DNA from 3 places in the Alkalihalobacterium sp. TH-98 genome. Region 1 is predicted to be linked to each of the others. Evidence: riboswitches for the same ligand, from Rfam matches in the RefSeq annotation. Region 1 holds a riboswitch; each other region holds the start of a gene.
What was found. Region 1 has a riboswitch for cobalamin ahead of AC2VNP_RS04030 (ABC transporter substrate-binding protein). Riboswitches for the same ligand answer to the same signal wherever they lie in the genome.
Positions count from the first base shown of each region.

Region 1 (4,726 bases):
AAACCAACCGATTGATCGAGTTTCTTTTTTGCAATGGTTAGAGAAGATTGAAGGGCAGATACATCGAGTGAAAGGGTTTATTTATTTAACAGAAACTCCTGGACTCTATTTATTTAACTACGCATATAGAATGCCGATCTTTGAAAGGTACGCCTCTGAAAAAAAGTATGAACCCATGCTCGTGTTTATTGGAGAAGATCTAAATAGAGATGAGATTGAGGAAGAATTAGAGAAGTTGCAGAGAGGAGACTCACTTAGTTCAAAAACGTGTTCTTCAGGTAGGAATAAGAAATAATAATATATAAATAGTAATCGTTACGATTTGTGTGTTATAATCGATTTGTTTTTCATAACATTTTAGTACATCCATAGGAGTAGAAGAATTCTTAAATAAGTAATAGGGGTGAAAGGATGGCAACATGGAACTTGTCAAACACACAACATCATTTGCTGATATGGAATGGAAGTAGTTGCAATAAAGCAGGAGCAGAAGCACTAACTCAATCGGTTAGACATGAAATAACTGCAAGGGATCTAGATAATGTCATTCATACAACGAGAACTCTTTGTAATGGTCGTTGTCATGATAAATGTGTTGTCATCCAATATCCAGAAAGCTATTGGTATAAGGAGATGACTAGTGAAGATGCTCCTCATTCATTGACTCACTGTTAGCAGGTACGACATTGAAAGATAAAATAAGCCATTACCATAATGGCACAGGATTTGAAAGAACAGAAGGAACTGTAATTGGTACAGTAAAAGACGAACAGTTAGTTATGAAAGTTTCTAAAAAACTGTAACGACTACTAAACGCTACATATAATTAGGAGGAGCAATAGATGAAAAATCCCATTCCAGTAACGGTTTTAAGTGGTTATTTAGGGTCAGGAAAAACAACACTGCTAAACCATCTTCTCAAAAATCGTGATGGTTTAAAAATAGCTGTCATTGTAAATGACATGAGTGAAATTAATATTGATGCTGAACTCATTAAGCAAGGCGGGGAGTTATCACGAACGGAAGAAAAGTTAGTTGAAATGTCCAATGGCTGTATTTGTTGTACATTAAGAGAAGACCTGTTAATCGAAGTAGAGAAATTAGCGAAAGCCGGGAATATTGATTATATCGTAATTGAGTCGACTGGAATCAGTGAACCGACACCTGTTGCACAGACATTTTCATATATTGATGAAGAACTCAATATTGATTTAACACAATATTGTCGTCTCGATACGATGGTAACAGTCGTAGACGCCAATCGTTTTTGGCAAGATTATCGTTCAGGAGATAGTTTACTAGATCGTAAGGAAGCTTTAGGAGAGGATGACACGAGAGAGATTGCAGATTTACTGATTGATCAAATTGAGTTTTGTGATGTACTAATAGTAAATAAATGTGATCTAGTAACAGAAGAAGAATTAGAAAAATTAGAACAAGTACTTACTACCCTGCAACCGAAAGCAAAGATCATACGAAGTGTAAGAGCTGAAATAGACCCTAGTGAAATATTAAATACAAGATTATTTAATTTTGAAGAAGCAAGCAATTCAGCAGGATGGATTCGTGAATTGACCGCTGGACATGAGCAACATACACCGGAAACAGAAGAATATGGGATATCCTCTTTTGTATATTTTAGAAGAGAACCGTTTCATTCCGTTCGTTTTCAAAATTGGTGTCAATCTATGCCTAAAAACATTGTAAGAGCAAAAGGAATTGCATGGTGTGCAACTCGAAATAATCTAGCGCTCCTCATGTCCCAGGCAGGTCCGTCGGTGTCGATTGAACCGATTACTTATTGGGTAGCGAGTCTTTCCGCTGAAGAACAGAAGCAAATATTAAATGAAAACCCGCATTTATTACAAGATTGGGATGTTGAATACGGTGATCGCCACACGAAGCTTGTTTTTATAGGTACTGACCTTGATGTAGAGGAGATAATAAAAGACTTAGACGGGTGCTTATTGACAGATTCTGAAATGGCGAGTGATTGGCAGGCATTAGAAGATCCGTTTCATTGGAATTTACAATCGACATAAAAGATTGATAGTTTTTAAAAATTGTACTATTATAGACTTGTTCAATTAACTTTATACAATAATTAGAAAAATAGGTGTCTAATAGACTTAATAGGGAATTTGGTGTAAATCCAAGACTGTCCCCGCAACTGTAAGTGCAGATGAAATGAGGGTACCACTGTATATGTCGCTTTATCGGTCCATATATGGGAAGGCTCAAAGTAAGGTGAAGCACAAGTCAGGAGACCTGCCTATCATTCTAGTTTCGAATCTTCGGGGGGTGAGATGTTGAAACGGCATATATGGCTTGATAGGTAAAGTTTGTGAAGTTGCTATATTATTTTTTATGCCGTTTATTTGATAAACTCTTTCGAATCCGAAAGAGTTTTTTTAGTTTTACACATTACCTTTTATAAAACCATTGAAAAAGCAACTACAGAAAGTGATGACGTAAAACGAAATTGCTATAACTTATTAAATACTAGGAGGAGGAATAGTAATGAAAATAAAGTTTATTGTATTATTACTTGGTTTATCTATGATTTTTAGTTTATTAGGATGTTCAGCAGACAGCGAAGAAGTCATAAACCATGATGAAAACAAGGTAGACCTGAGTGTAGATCACGTAGAAAGCGGACAAACTGTGACATTTGAAGATAGTGCAGGAAGCGAAATAACGTTAGAACTACCTTTAGAGCGTGTGGTTGTTTTAAATAGAAACACAGCAGAAGCTTTAAAAGTATTAGGTGTAAATGAACAAATTATCGCGACAGGTGACACTACTGTTGAGAATAATCCTTACTTAGGTTTTGGTGATAGACCAGACGTAGGTAAAACTAGCGAAGTGAACTTAGAGCAGATTCTAAGTTTAGAACCAGAAGTCGTTTTTACATATACAAATCGTCCGGATTCAATGTTAGAAGAGAAGTTAGAGCCAGCTGGGATAAAAGTTGTCCGATTAAATAATTACTTGCCTGTACAAATGGATCGAGAACTCGCTATTCTAGGTATGTTGTTTGAAAAAGAAGAAACAGCTAATGAATTTTTAGAATGGAAAACAGGATTAGAAAAGAAATTAGAAGATCGTGTAAAAGAAATTCCAGAAGACGAAAGAAAAAGTGTTATGGCTTTATCTGTTGGTTTTCTTAATTCCCAAGGAGGTTATCGGATTTTCCCAAGTGAAACGATTGAGGGCACCCCTGGAGTTGGTGAAGGGTATGCAACGATATTAGCAGGCGGGTTGGATGCTGCTGATGTGAAATGGGATGCCAGTGAAGAGTCTACGACGATATTAGTAGATGAAGAATATGTAGTAGAAATCAATCCAGAAGTACTAACTTTACATGGAACGTGGCTAGGAGGTTATGAAACAATCGACACTACTGAACATAAAGAGGTGTATGAAAATATTATTAATACTACCTCTGTTCCACAATTAAAAGCCTATCAAAACGAAGATATTTTCATTTATCATACGAATTTTATTGGGTCAGACAAGCGATATATAGGTGTGCTTCAATTAGCTAAAGACTTATATCCGGATCGTTTTAAGGATATTGAGCCAGAACAGTACGCACAAGAATATTTCGAAAGATGGTTAGGTGTTGAGTATAAAGGGGTTTGGTTTTATTCACCAAAACAATAGAGAAAGGTTATTGTAGATGGAATTTGTAAAGAGTGAAAAAAGTATAGAGGCGTATTATCACGCCTCTACCAAGAAGAAAGTTGTTTTACTTGTTTGCTTACTTCTTATATTTTTATTGTCAATTTTATATTCTGTTCGCGTAGGGACAGTAAGTTTAACTTATAGTGAATTATTTTCACTTATTCTAGATTTCATCTCTAATGGGGAACTAAGCATAAATGGATATATATTGTTTGAAATTCGTTTGCCCAGAATTGTAATGGCGGTTCTAACCGGTATGGCGTTAGCCAGTGCTGGGGTAATTATGCAAGCCATTTTACGTAATCCATTAGCAAGTCCATTCACGTTAGGTGTTTCTAGTGGAGCCGCTTTCGGAGCAGCTTTGGCTATTGTATTAGGGACCAGCGTGTTTGGCTTAAATGTAGTTGCAAGTGGACAATGGTTAATTGCGGTAAATGCGTTTATCTTCGGTTGTATTGCTGTATTTGCTGTATATGGTATTGCAAAAGTTAAAAATGGATCCACAACGGTATTAATTTTAGCTGGTGTCGCTATTGGTCAACTGTTTTCTGCTGCCGTATCAACACTGAAGTATTTTTCAAATAATGAAGCCTTAAAAGATCTAGTTGTTTGGCTCATGGGAGGGTTTTGGGGTGCTAGCTGGTCTGTAATTCAGTTTCTATTCCCTCTTATTCTCATAGGTTTTTTATTGTTATTAAAAATATCATGGGATTTAAATGCTTTAAGTTCAGGTGAAGAAGTAGCTAAATCTTTAGGAGTAAATGTGAAACGATTAAGGTTATCTGCATTACTAATCTCAACATTTATTGCCTCAGCAACCATTGCTTTCACGGGAATTATTGGATTTATTGGATTAGTGTCACCTCATATAAGTAGAATTTTAATTGGTGTCGATATTCGGTTTCTACTTCCTTGTTCATGTTTAGTTGGTGCTATTTTACTTTTATTATCGGATACATTTGCTAGAACCGTTCTTTCTCCCATTGAAATACCAGTTGGCATCGTTACATCCGTGATTGGTGCTCCGTTTTTCATTTAT
Region 1 is NZ_JBYCKM010000009.1:157,918-162,643, reverse strand. Features, by position in the region: gene AC2VNP_RS04045 (CobW family GTP-binding protein) at 1-295, shown strand, start outside; partial or broken gene AC2VNP_RS04040 ((2Fe-2S) ferredoxin domain-containing protein) at 412-803, shown strand; gene AC2VNP_RS04035 (GTP-binding protein) at 843-2,042, shown strand; cobalamin riboswitch at 2,098-2,290, shown strand; gene AC2VNP_RS04030 (ABC transporter substrate-binding protein) at 2,521-3,666, shown strand; gene AC2VNP_RS04025 (FecCD family ABC transporter permease) at 3,683-4,726, shown strand, end outside.

Region 2 (4,726 bases), on a different contig from region 1:
CTAATTCTAAAGATTTTTACTTGTTATCATCGCTTGAAGAACCCGAAATCGTTGACTCTAAAAAATCGATTATTGCCCTTACTACTTTGTTAACTATGATTTTACTTGCGTCTTTTAATATTTTACCAATGTTTAAAGCTGCGGTATTAGCAGTCATTGTTTTATTTTTAACTAAAACCATTACAATAAGCGGCGCTAAAAAATATATACAATTCGATGTCCTATTATTGATTGCGTGTGCCATTGGTATTGGTACCGCACTTGATCAAACAGGGGCTGCAGCTTGGATTGCTGACCACTTTATTCAACTCACAAAAGGGGCAGGTATCATAGGCGCGATTGCAGTTGTTTACTTATTAACAACGGTCTTTACCGAGGTGATTACAAATAATGCAGCAGCCGTACTGATGGTACCAATCTCTCTTGCGATTGCCACTCAACTAGCGGTGGATCCAATGGCATTCTTTGTAACCATTGCAATTGCAGCGTCGGCAAGCTTTGCAACACCGATCGGTTATCAGGCGAACTTAATCGTCTATGGCCCAGGCGGCTATCGCTTTTCTGACTTTTTAAAAATCGGGATACCACTTAACATTCTATACATGATTGTTACAGTTATTATTGTGTATGTCGTATGGATTATTTAATACAAGATAGAAAGAAAACTAGTCTTAAAATAAAGAGGTGGATAATGAAAATATCAAGTAAAGGTGAGTACTCACTACGAGCATTAATTGCATTAGGAGAAAATGCGGGAAAGGTGATGACCGTTTCTGAGATCAGTACGATTACACAAGTCCCGCCACCTTATTTAGAAAAAATATTAATGCAACTCAAGCAGTTAAGCTATATTACAAGTCGCCGTGGCTTCGGCGGGGGCTATCGACTAAGAATAAACCCTAGTGAAATATGTATCGGTGAAGTGATCCGAAAACTGGAAGGGCCTATAGCACCCATGAGTTGTGTCAGTGTAACATCCTATGAACCTTGTGAACTAGAAGGAAATTGTAGACTCCAACCATTATGGGGGCTCGTTCGGGATACGGTTGCTCACATATTAGAGAATATTACTTTAGATGACATCCTAAAAAATAAAGTGATTGAAAAAGAACAACTTCTTAATGGATTATGGGGTAATCGAAGGGATGTTCGAATAGATACTGAATAGATGTACTTAACTAAATAAGAATTTTTTTCTCAACTGAAGAAGAGAGGTAGTTAACAACTCTTTCTTCTGATTTCTAAACTATTTTGATTTTTATACTATCAACGAACCTATACTTAAGCTAAAATAAAGTTATAAAGTGCCACTCATGGGATTTATTGAAAATACTAATTATTAAGATTATGACGAGAGGTATAGCAACCACTCCAAGTAGATATAGGTGATGACATGTCTTATTTCTTTACAATAATAATACCAAGTTTATTATTTTGGTGGCTCTTCTTTTTAGTTCTCGCAAGAATTATGAGCAAAAGTACAACAAACAGTTGGAAGAAAGATTTAAAGCTTTCATTTATTCAAGCTGGACTTCTAATCGCACTACTACCTCTATTTTCTTATTTTATAGATTTTATTAAGTAAAAGTAAAAGATTAGTGTCATACTCCAAACTTTTCAACCTGCAAGAAAAGATTGTTGTAATATTCTAACTCTAGATATAATATTACAACATATCGTAAATCTGTTTTTAGCCAACAACTACATATTGTATCCAGGAAGTATAGGTGTCGAATACGGCTTAATAGGGAATCTGGTGTAAGTCCAGAACTGTCCCCGCAACTGTAAGTGTGGATGAAATGAGATAACCACTGTATAAGTAACGCATTAGCTGCTTGTATGGGAAGGCTCAAAGTAAAATGAAGCACAAGTCAGGAGACCTGCCTTTACTTTCAAAAGTTTCAATTTCTTCGGGGAGTAAGAAGATGAGACGGTACAGGCAATCTATATCTTCTTTTCATCATAGGTTTAGTACCGTTAAATTTGTCATTACTCTTCCGATATCGGGAGAGTTTTTTTTATTGTCCTAAACATAGAGTGTGCGGTTTAACTTATCAGTGATTCAACTTTCAAAACAAAAAGGAGCAATGACATGAAACATCAAATACAATTGGTTTCTGACCTTCAGTCAATTAACAGATATATGAGCGATTATCCCTTCCATCCGGCATTAAATCGTTTTCGAGAGGCAACAGAACAACAAGATGCGTTACTAGCCACTCTTGAAAGAGGGAGTCGAATTTGTATTGCAACAGATGAGGACTGGATAGTTGGCTACACGTTAATACTTGATCCAGAAGAAAACGAACGTTGGAGTGCCTTATCGTACATTAAAGTACTTGGAGCAATTGAAGTAGCACCTACCTATCGAAGTGAAGGGATTGCTAAGAAATTACTTCACGGCATTTGCAACGAACCACAATTAGAGCAATTTATTATTTTATCCATCGAATATGCTTGGCATTGGGATCTTCAAATGGTAGATGGAGACCTTCAATTATATAAAGCTTTACTAAAACGCTTATTGCAATCACAAAGGTTCAATGAAACGGTAACCGACGATCCAGATATCACACAGTACAAACATAATTTTATGATGTCAAGATTTGGGGAAGGGGTATCTAGTGATCAAATCAATCAGTTTATGAGACTGGCTAATATATACTCCATATATTAAAAAACACCCGACCTTGGGGTGTTTTTCTTTCACCATATCCTTACACAACTTACTTTTTCTCCAATTCTTCCTCGAAGAAAAAAGTGGCTGGCTGTTCTTTGACGGTGTATGAATATCTTTTCATGTTCTTGACATATTGGGATTTAGAGACGGTTACTGTTTCATCCGTTGCTTTAATTATCACTTGTTCACCGCTAGTAAACAGATTTTTCTTCATCAAATCACCCTCTCTAGATGGATACTTTTATTATAGCTCAATTTTCATAGGAATAATAGGGGAGAAGCAGTATTAACTTTGTCAAGGGAATTCTTCGTAAACTTTGTTGCCTTTATTTGTAATAAACATCACACTACTGAAAAGGGATGCTGCTCACAAAGAAATAGAAAAGAGCCTAAAAAAGAAACAGTTACTTTTATTAAACAATAGTATTGACATATGCTAAAATAAATTAAGCAATTTTCTTAATTTACTGTTAATTATTTTTTATTTACTACTTACTAAGGAGGTATTCATATGGGAGAACAGTTTTTTAGGCATTATCTTGCAACTCTATCTTATCGGGCAACTGTAGCAATCAAAGATGCACCTTCACATTTCCCTGAGTTTAACGCAGGAAAGGGAGTCCGCACACCAGTCGAGATTTTATCCCATACGTCAGACGTACTAACACTAGCTTATTCCTGGTTTCAAGACATCGAGAAAAAGAAAAATGTCGGCAGCTGGGAAGAAGAAGCGGAGCGTTTTTACCAGTTGTTGGAAAAGTTGGACCGAGTATTTACTGAACACAAACCGATGAAAGCAACGAATGAACAGCTTCTACAAGGACCTTTAGCAGATGCAATGACTCATGTTGGCCAGTTGATCATGCTAAGGAGACTTGCCGATTCACCAACAGAACGCGAAAACTATATTAAAGCAACCATTCAATCTGGAAGCCTCAGACCAAAATCCACTGATATGAACGAATGATAAATCGGCTCTTCAACCCAATTGGTTCTTCAACGCAATGGGCGATGTGGAGCCGGCTGTTACTCTGGCTAACTAGTAAAGGGATGCTGCTATTTTTATTATCTCATCTTTACTTAAAATATAACTATAAATTTGATACAAAACGTGGTCGTCCATCTAGTACAGAAAGTTTTCACCCGTATCATCTACATGTCCAATGTACCCAATTCTGTCCTTGATTTCAATTTTTACCCAACTATTGTTTCAGGCTGTTCATCTAAACCACCTAAAGAAGCATTCTATAACAATATACACACAACTGGAAAATACCGGATATACATCAATAGAACTAATGGAATGATGTGGAAAAAGGGGTTTTAGACAGTAAAGCGTGATCAGGGGATGTTCATATGAGATAAGGGATTGTACGAGTCATATATCTCACTTTACTCTTAAAAAAAGTGGACTAGAGCTCATCGTTTCCCAAGGCACTCCTTTCCTCACGTAGTTCCATCATCCTTCGATTAAAGCAGGTGATTGGTAGGCCTTTTTATAAACGGTACCAATTTTAAAGAGGCTGATACGACTTCCCGTAACACAATAAATGAGCCACGATATACAAGATAAAGAAAATCGGGAGTGAATAAATATGTTCCCATGTGAGTGGGTTATAAAGGTCGATCCAGATAAAGAAAGGTTCTGCGGCATAAGCGGAAATGAGTGCAAAAAGGAACCCTTTAATATAACGGCTGACATGAGGCTTTATTTGCAAAACGACCATTGTCATAACAGGGATTAAAGACAAATCCCAAGGTATGAATGCAGGGATAAAAGGGATGACCTCATAATGATATTCCCAAAGACCTAATTGGATTCCCAATGAATCTAACCAAGACGCGATGAACATCATAAAAAAGCCAGCCGACAATAAACGCAACGTACTGTCTTTTTTTCTATAGATAACCCAGACAATCCACGGAATGATTGTAAGTCCCAGACCTAACCACCACTGCCAAGTAAATAAAACATACTCAGTCCATAATTGAATATGCTCGTTGTTGATTTCATGAAGTTGTTTAAATAATTGGGATATTTTCTTA
Region 2 is NZ_JBYCKM010000005.1:120,098-124,823, reverse strand. Features, by position in the region: gene AC2VNP_RS02130 (SLC13 family permease) at 1-647, shown strand, start outside; gene AC2VNP_RS02125 (RrF2 family transcriptional regulator) at 692-1,168, shown strand; cobalamin riboswitch at 1,709-1,902, shown strand; gene AC2VNP_RS02120 (hypothetical protein) at 2,093-2,677, shown strand; gene AC2VNP_RS02115 (hypothetical protein) at 2,727-2,894, opposite strand; gene AC2VNP_RS02110 (hypothetical protein) at 3,192-3,647, shown strand; gene AC2VNP_RS02105 (CBO0543 family protein) at 4,195-4,726, opposite strand, start outside.
Region 2: it holds a riboswitch for cobalamin, as region 1 does, so the genes downstream of both, AC2VNP_RS02120 (hypothetical protein) here and AC2VNP_RS04030 (ABC transporter substrate-binding protein) in region 1, are expected to answer to the same signal.

Region 3 (4,726 bases), on a different contig from region 1:
ATGGATGCAAAAAGATCATTCTAAGAGCCCGCTACTCACCTAAGTAAACAATAAAGTTATGTAAATTATATTAATGAGGGTAAAGATTTATCCGGAGTTGCCACATGGCAACTCTGGTTTTTGCTTTGCTTAAAAAAGTTAATGTGAGTGACCAACGACAATAGGTCATCTTTTTTGACTAAAACATTACTTTATATAAAATTTTAAGCAGTCTCTAATTTAATCGCATAATTATAGTATAGGTAATCTTATGTTTTAATTCACATCATAAGTGGAAAACTAAATTATTGTAGGTTATAAATGAGTTTTTAACGTGTAGTTACGTGTGAAAGTTATATTTTATTTGATTTGTAAAGGAATGATCCTATGATTACATTGAAGTCTGAAAGAGAAATCAATCAAATGTTAGAAGCCGGCAAGTTGTTAGCGGCTTGTCATAAGGAAATTGCGAAGCTGATCCAACCCGGAATAACGACAATGGAGATTGATCAGTTTGTGGAAAATTTTTTAAAGAAAAATGACGCAACGCCTGAACAAAAAGGTTATAAAGGTTACCCCTACGCGACCTGTGCCTCAATAAACGATGAAATTTGCCATGGGTTTCCTCGAAAAACACCGTTAAAAGATGGAGAAATCGTTACGATTGATATGGTCATTAATTTAAACGGTGGATTAGCCGATTCAGCATGGACTTATGCAGTAGGAAATGTTTCGGATCAAACGAAAAAGTTAATGGATGTAACGAAGACCTCATTATATAAAGGAATTGAGCAAGCATTAGACGGTAATAGACTCGGCGATATTGGTCATGCTATTCAAACGTATGCTGAGGCAGAAGGGTTTTCGGTGGTTAGAGACTTTACAGGACATGGGATTGGTCCGACAATACATGAAGCTCCACAAATTCCACACTTCGGTTCACCGGGCAGAGGACCACGCCTAAAAGAAGGAATGGTCATAACGATTGAACCGATGATTAACGAAGGTACTTGGTATAGTCAAATGGACGATAACGGATGGACGGCAAGGACAGTGGACGGAAAATGGTCTGCTCAATATGAACATACATTAGCGATTACAAAAACAGGACCGAAATTACTAACATCACAAGAATAAACAAGTATTGACAATTTACCGTATTATGACTACTATAAATTCAAGTCATCGATTAATAGACTTCATCAACTTCATAAATGAAAATAGGTGCTAGATAAAAGCAAGACTGCTTTTACAAGCTTAATAGGGAAGTTCGGTTTAATGCCGGCACGGACCCGCCACTGTGTTGGGTATCAGTAGTTAGTACTACTGAAACTTTCAGATAGTCCACTGGGAAATACCTGGGAAGGAATGGAAGGAATACCCTAAGTCAGGAGACCTACCTATTTTAACATCACTGTTTGACCTACGGGGTTGTTAGGGAAGTGGTTAGAATGCGGAACAATTGTCTATATTTATTGACGTATTTTTTATCGGCTAATGTTCCACTAGTAATTTCTCGGATTATGATAAGCATCTCTGACCTCTTTTTAGGGCAGAGCTGCTTTTTTGTTTGATTACTTTTAGAAATTACATAGACATCTCACCTGTAACCTTTCCTGAAGGAAGATTAACGATGATCGTTCTTTTATAAAAAAGGCTGTTGTTAATTTGTTATTGAAGCTAGTTATGGACAACATGAATGAAAATGATAGTTTCATAGTATTTTTTTTGAAAATTTAAGCTGAATATTAACAATTAACAGCGCTAAAAAACTGGGGGTTACAGAATGGCGACATGGGATTTATCGGAGACAAAACAACATCTATTGATATGTAATGGTAGTAGTTGTAATAAGGCTGGAGCTGAGGATTTAACACAAGCAGTAAGGAGAGAGATTTCCGAACGTAATCTTGACGACGTGATCCATACGACACGAACGAAATGTAATGGGCGATGTCAGGATAAGTGTGTGTTAATTTCCTACCCACAAGGTATCTGGTATAAGGATTTAGCTCCACATGATGCACCTGATCTTATTAATTCCTTAGTAAATGATGCAAGAATGACAGATAAAATCAGCCATTGCTTTGATGGAAATGGATTTAGAAGGCACAATGATGTTCCTGTAGGAGAATTTAAAGACCGAGAACGTGTTAAAAAAGTATCTAAAAGTATTATAAAATAAATTTTTTTGAGTGGTGGTTTTTCATCAACTCCACAGTTTTTATTAAATAAATAAGCAGTAAATTGGTAAATATAACATCGTCTAATCTGAATTTAATAAGCTAGGGGAGACATAAATGCAATCAGAGATGGTGTTGTATCGTAAAAGGGCAAAGAAAGTGGATTTGCAAATATTTTGTATAATATTAATGGCGATTTTCATTAGTACATCTTTTTCAACTCAAACATATGCACAAGAATCAAGATTACCAGAAGCACCTATTTTTATTGACAATCTGCCTGTAAAAACAAAGTACATTATGAGAGATGGTCAGTTGATGGTACCGTCCTTGTTCTTAAAACATACTGGGGTAAGGGTTGATTGGAATGAGGAGTATGGTTCTGTTGTTTTTAGCTATGGAGATATTCGCTTTGCGCTACCGGTTGGACAAAACTATTCAGATGATTTTGTCAGAGCGACAGGCCAATGGAAACGTCAACCGTTATCGACGCGAACGATAGAATTCGCTGGCGATATATTTGTGCCATTACTAGATGTTACCCGGAAATTTGGAATGAGAGCAACCTATAATCTACAACTCGAACGGACTTTCATTACGACGAATATTCGTTCAGCCCCTAATTTTATTTATCGTGGAGGTCCAGCAAGAAAACTAGTGGCTTTAACTTTTGATGATGGACCGGATGGATATTATACTCCTAAAATTTTAGACATCCTCAAAAGTAAACAAGTACCAGCTACTTTTTTTGTAATGGGTAAGCAAGTAGAAGCATTTCCAGATGTGATGGAACGAATCGTCAATGAAGGACATGGTATTGCCAATCATACGTGGAGCCATCCTGTACTCCCACGGCAAATGACGAGTAGAGTAATTGAAGAAATAAGAAAGACTCAAAATATAATGGAGAGAACGGTCGGCAGAAAACCAGATTTATTTCGTCCGCCATTTGGAGCAATAACCAAATCCGATGCACTTATTCTACATGAAATGGGCTTTCGAACGATTATGTGGTCTGTTGATACGCTTGATTGGAGCGGGTTATCAGGGGATGAAATCTTAGAAATAGTCCAGCGGGATATTTCACCGGGCGGGATAGTATTGCAGCATAACTTCCAAACAGATGCCCGTCTTCTTGATGGAACGGTAGAAGCGTTACCGATGATTATCGATGACTTAAGAACTAAAGGGTATCGATTTGTTACTGTTCAGACTTTATTATCACAGTAAATAAAATTGTGGTTGATATAGATAGTAAAGAATGGGTAACCTAAGAAAAACTAGTATAAATTCATCAAGTACCGGGGTATTGTACGTTAGACTTTCAAGATCCATCACAAGATTTAATAAACGTTAAGGGGGAACGGATTGATGTCACTTACTCCAGAAGAACGTATCCAACTACATGGATTTAACAACCTGACAAAATCACTAAGTTTCAATATGTATGATATTTGTTACACAAAAACAAAAGAAGAACGGGAAGCTTATATTGATTACATTGATGAGCAATATAACGCCGACCGTCTAACGAAAATATTGAAAAATGTTGCTGATATTATTGGGGCACATGTATTAAATGTTGCAAAGCAGGATTATGTACCTCAAGGAGCAAGTGTGACAATATTAGTTTCTGAAGGGCCGGTTGTCGAAGTGCCAACGGAATCGTCATTTGATGAGTCCCCAGGACCACTTCCAGAGGCAGTTGTAATGGGGCTTGATAAGAGCCATATTACAGTCCACACATATCCTGAGTTTCATCCAACTGAGGGAATTAGTACATTTAGAGCTGATATTGATGTTCAAACTTGTGGAGAAATTTCACCACTGAAAGCACTAAATTATTTAATCCATTCTCTTGAAACAGATATTATGACAATGGACTATCGGGTTCGTGGTTTTACAAGAGATATTGATGGAAATAAATTATTTATTGATCATGATATCAACTCTATTCAAAATTACATACCCGATGATGTGAAGCGTCTGTATGATATGATTGATGTAAATGTTTATCAAGAAAATCTTTTCCATACGAAATGTCGGCTTAAAGAATTTGACATTAATAATTATTTATTTGGATACACAAAAGAAAAATTAGACAAAAAAGATGTAGAAGAAATAACGGATAAACTAAAACTTGAAATGGATGAAATTTTTTATGGTAAAAATATTCACTTAGGTACACAGATTAGGGATTAATTTATTTGAGCAGAAAGAAGCTGATAAAGGCTTCTTTTTTGCTTTGTATAAGAACACTCTTAAAACATAAGTGAGTGAAAAGTGTATATACTCTTGAATTTCCTTAATTTTATTGATCAATTAAAACTATTTGAATATATATATTCATAATAGGTGCTGGAAAAATTTGTGTATAAAAACTATAAATATAGGAATGATAATGGGGAGAATAAGGAAAAGGAGATTCCCTTTATGAAAATTGAATTAGGAACTGAATATGAGATTACAGAAAAAAGGCAAGGCCATTTTAATTCAGCGAAGTCACTAACTGTCATTCGGCAAAATCGCAATATCGTTCAATTTACATTAGAAAATGGTAAAGG
Region 3 is NZ_JBYCKM010000038.1:72,746-77,471, reverse strand. Features, by position in the region: gene AC2VNP_RS13740 (GTP-binding protein) at 1-43, shown strand, start outside; gene map (type I methionyl aminopeptidase) at 367-1,116, shown strand; cobalamin riboswitch at 1,185-1,397, shown strand; gene AC2VNP_RS13730 ((2Fe-2S) ferredoxin domain-containing protein) at 1,766-2,164, shown strand; gene AC2VNP_RS13725 (polysaccharide deacetylase family protein) at 2,280-3,392, shown strand; gene speD (adenosylmethionine decarboxylase) at 3,534-4,364, shown strand; gene AC2VNP_RS13715 (hypothetical protein) at 4,596-4,726, shown strand, end outside.
Region 3: it holds a riboswitch for cobalamin, as region 1 does, so the genes downstream of both, AC2VNP_RS13730 ((2Fe-2S) ferredoxin domain-containing protein) here and AC2VNP_RS04030 (ABC transporter substrate-binding protein) in region 1, are expected to answer to the same signal.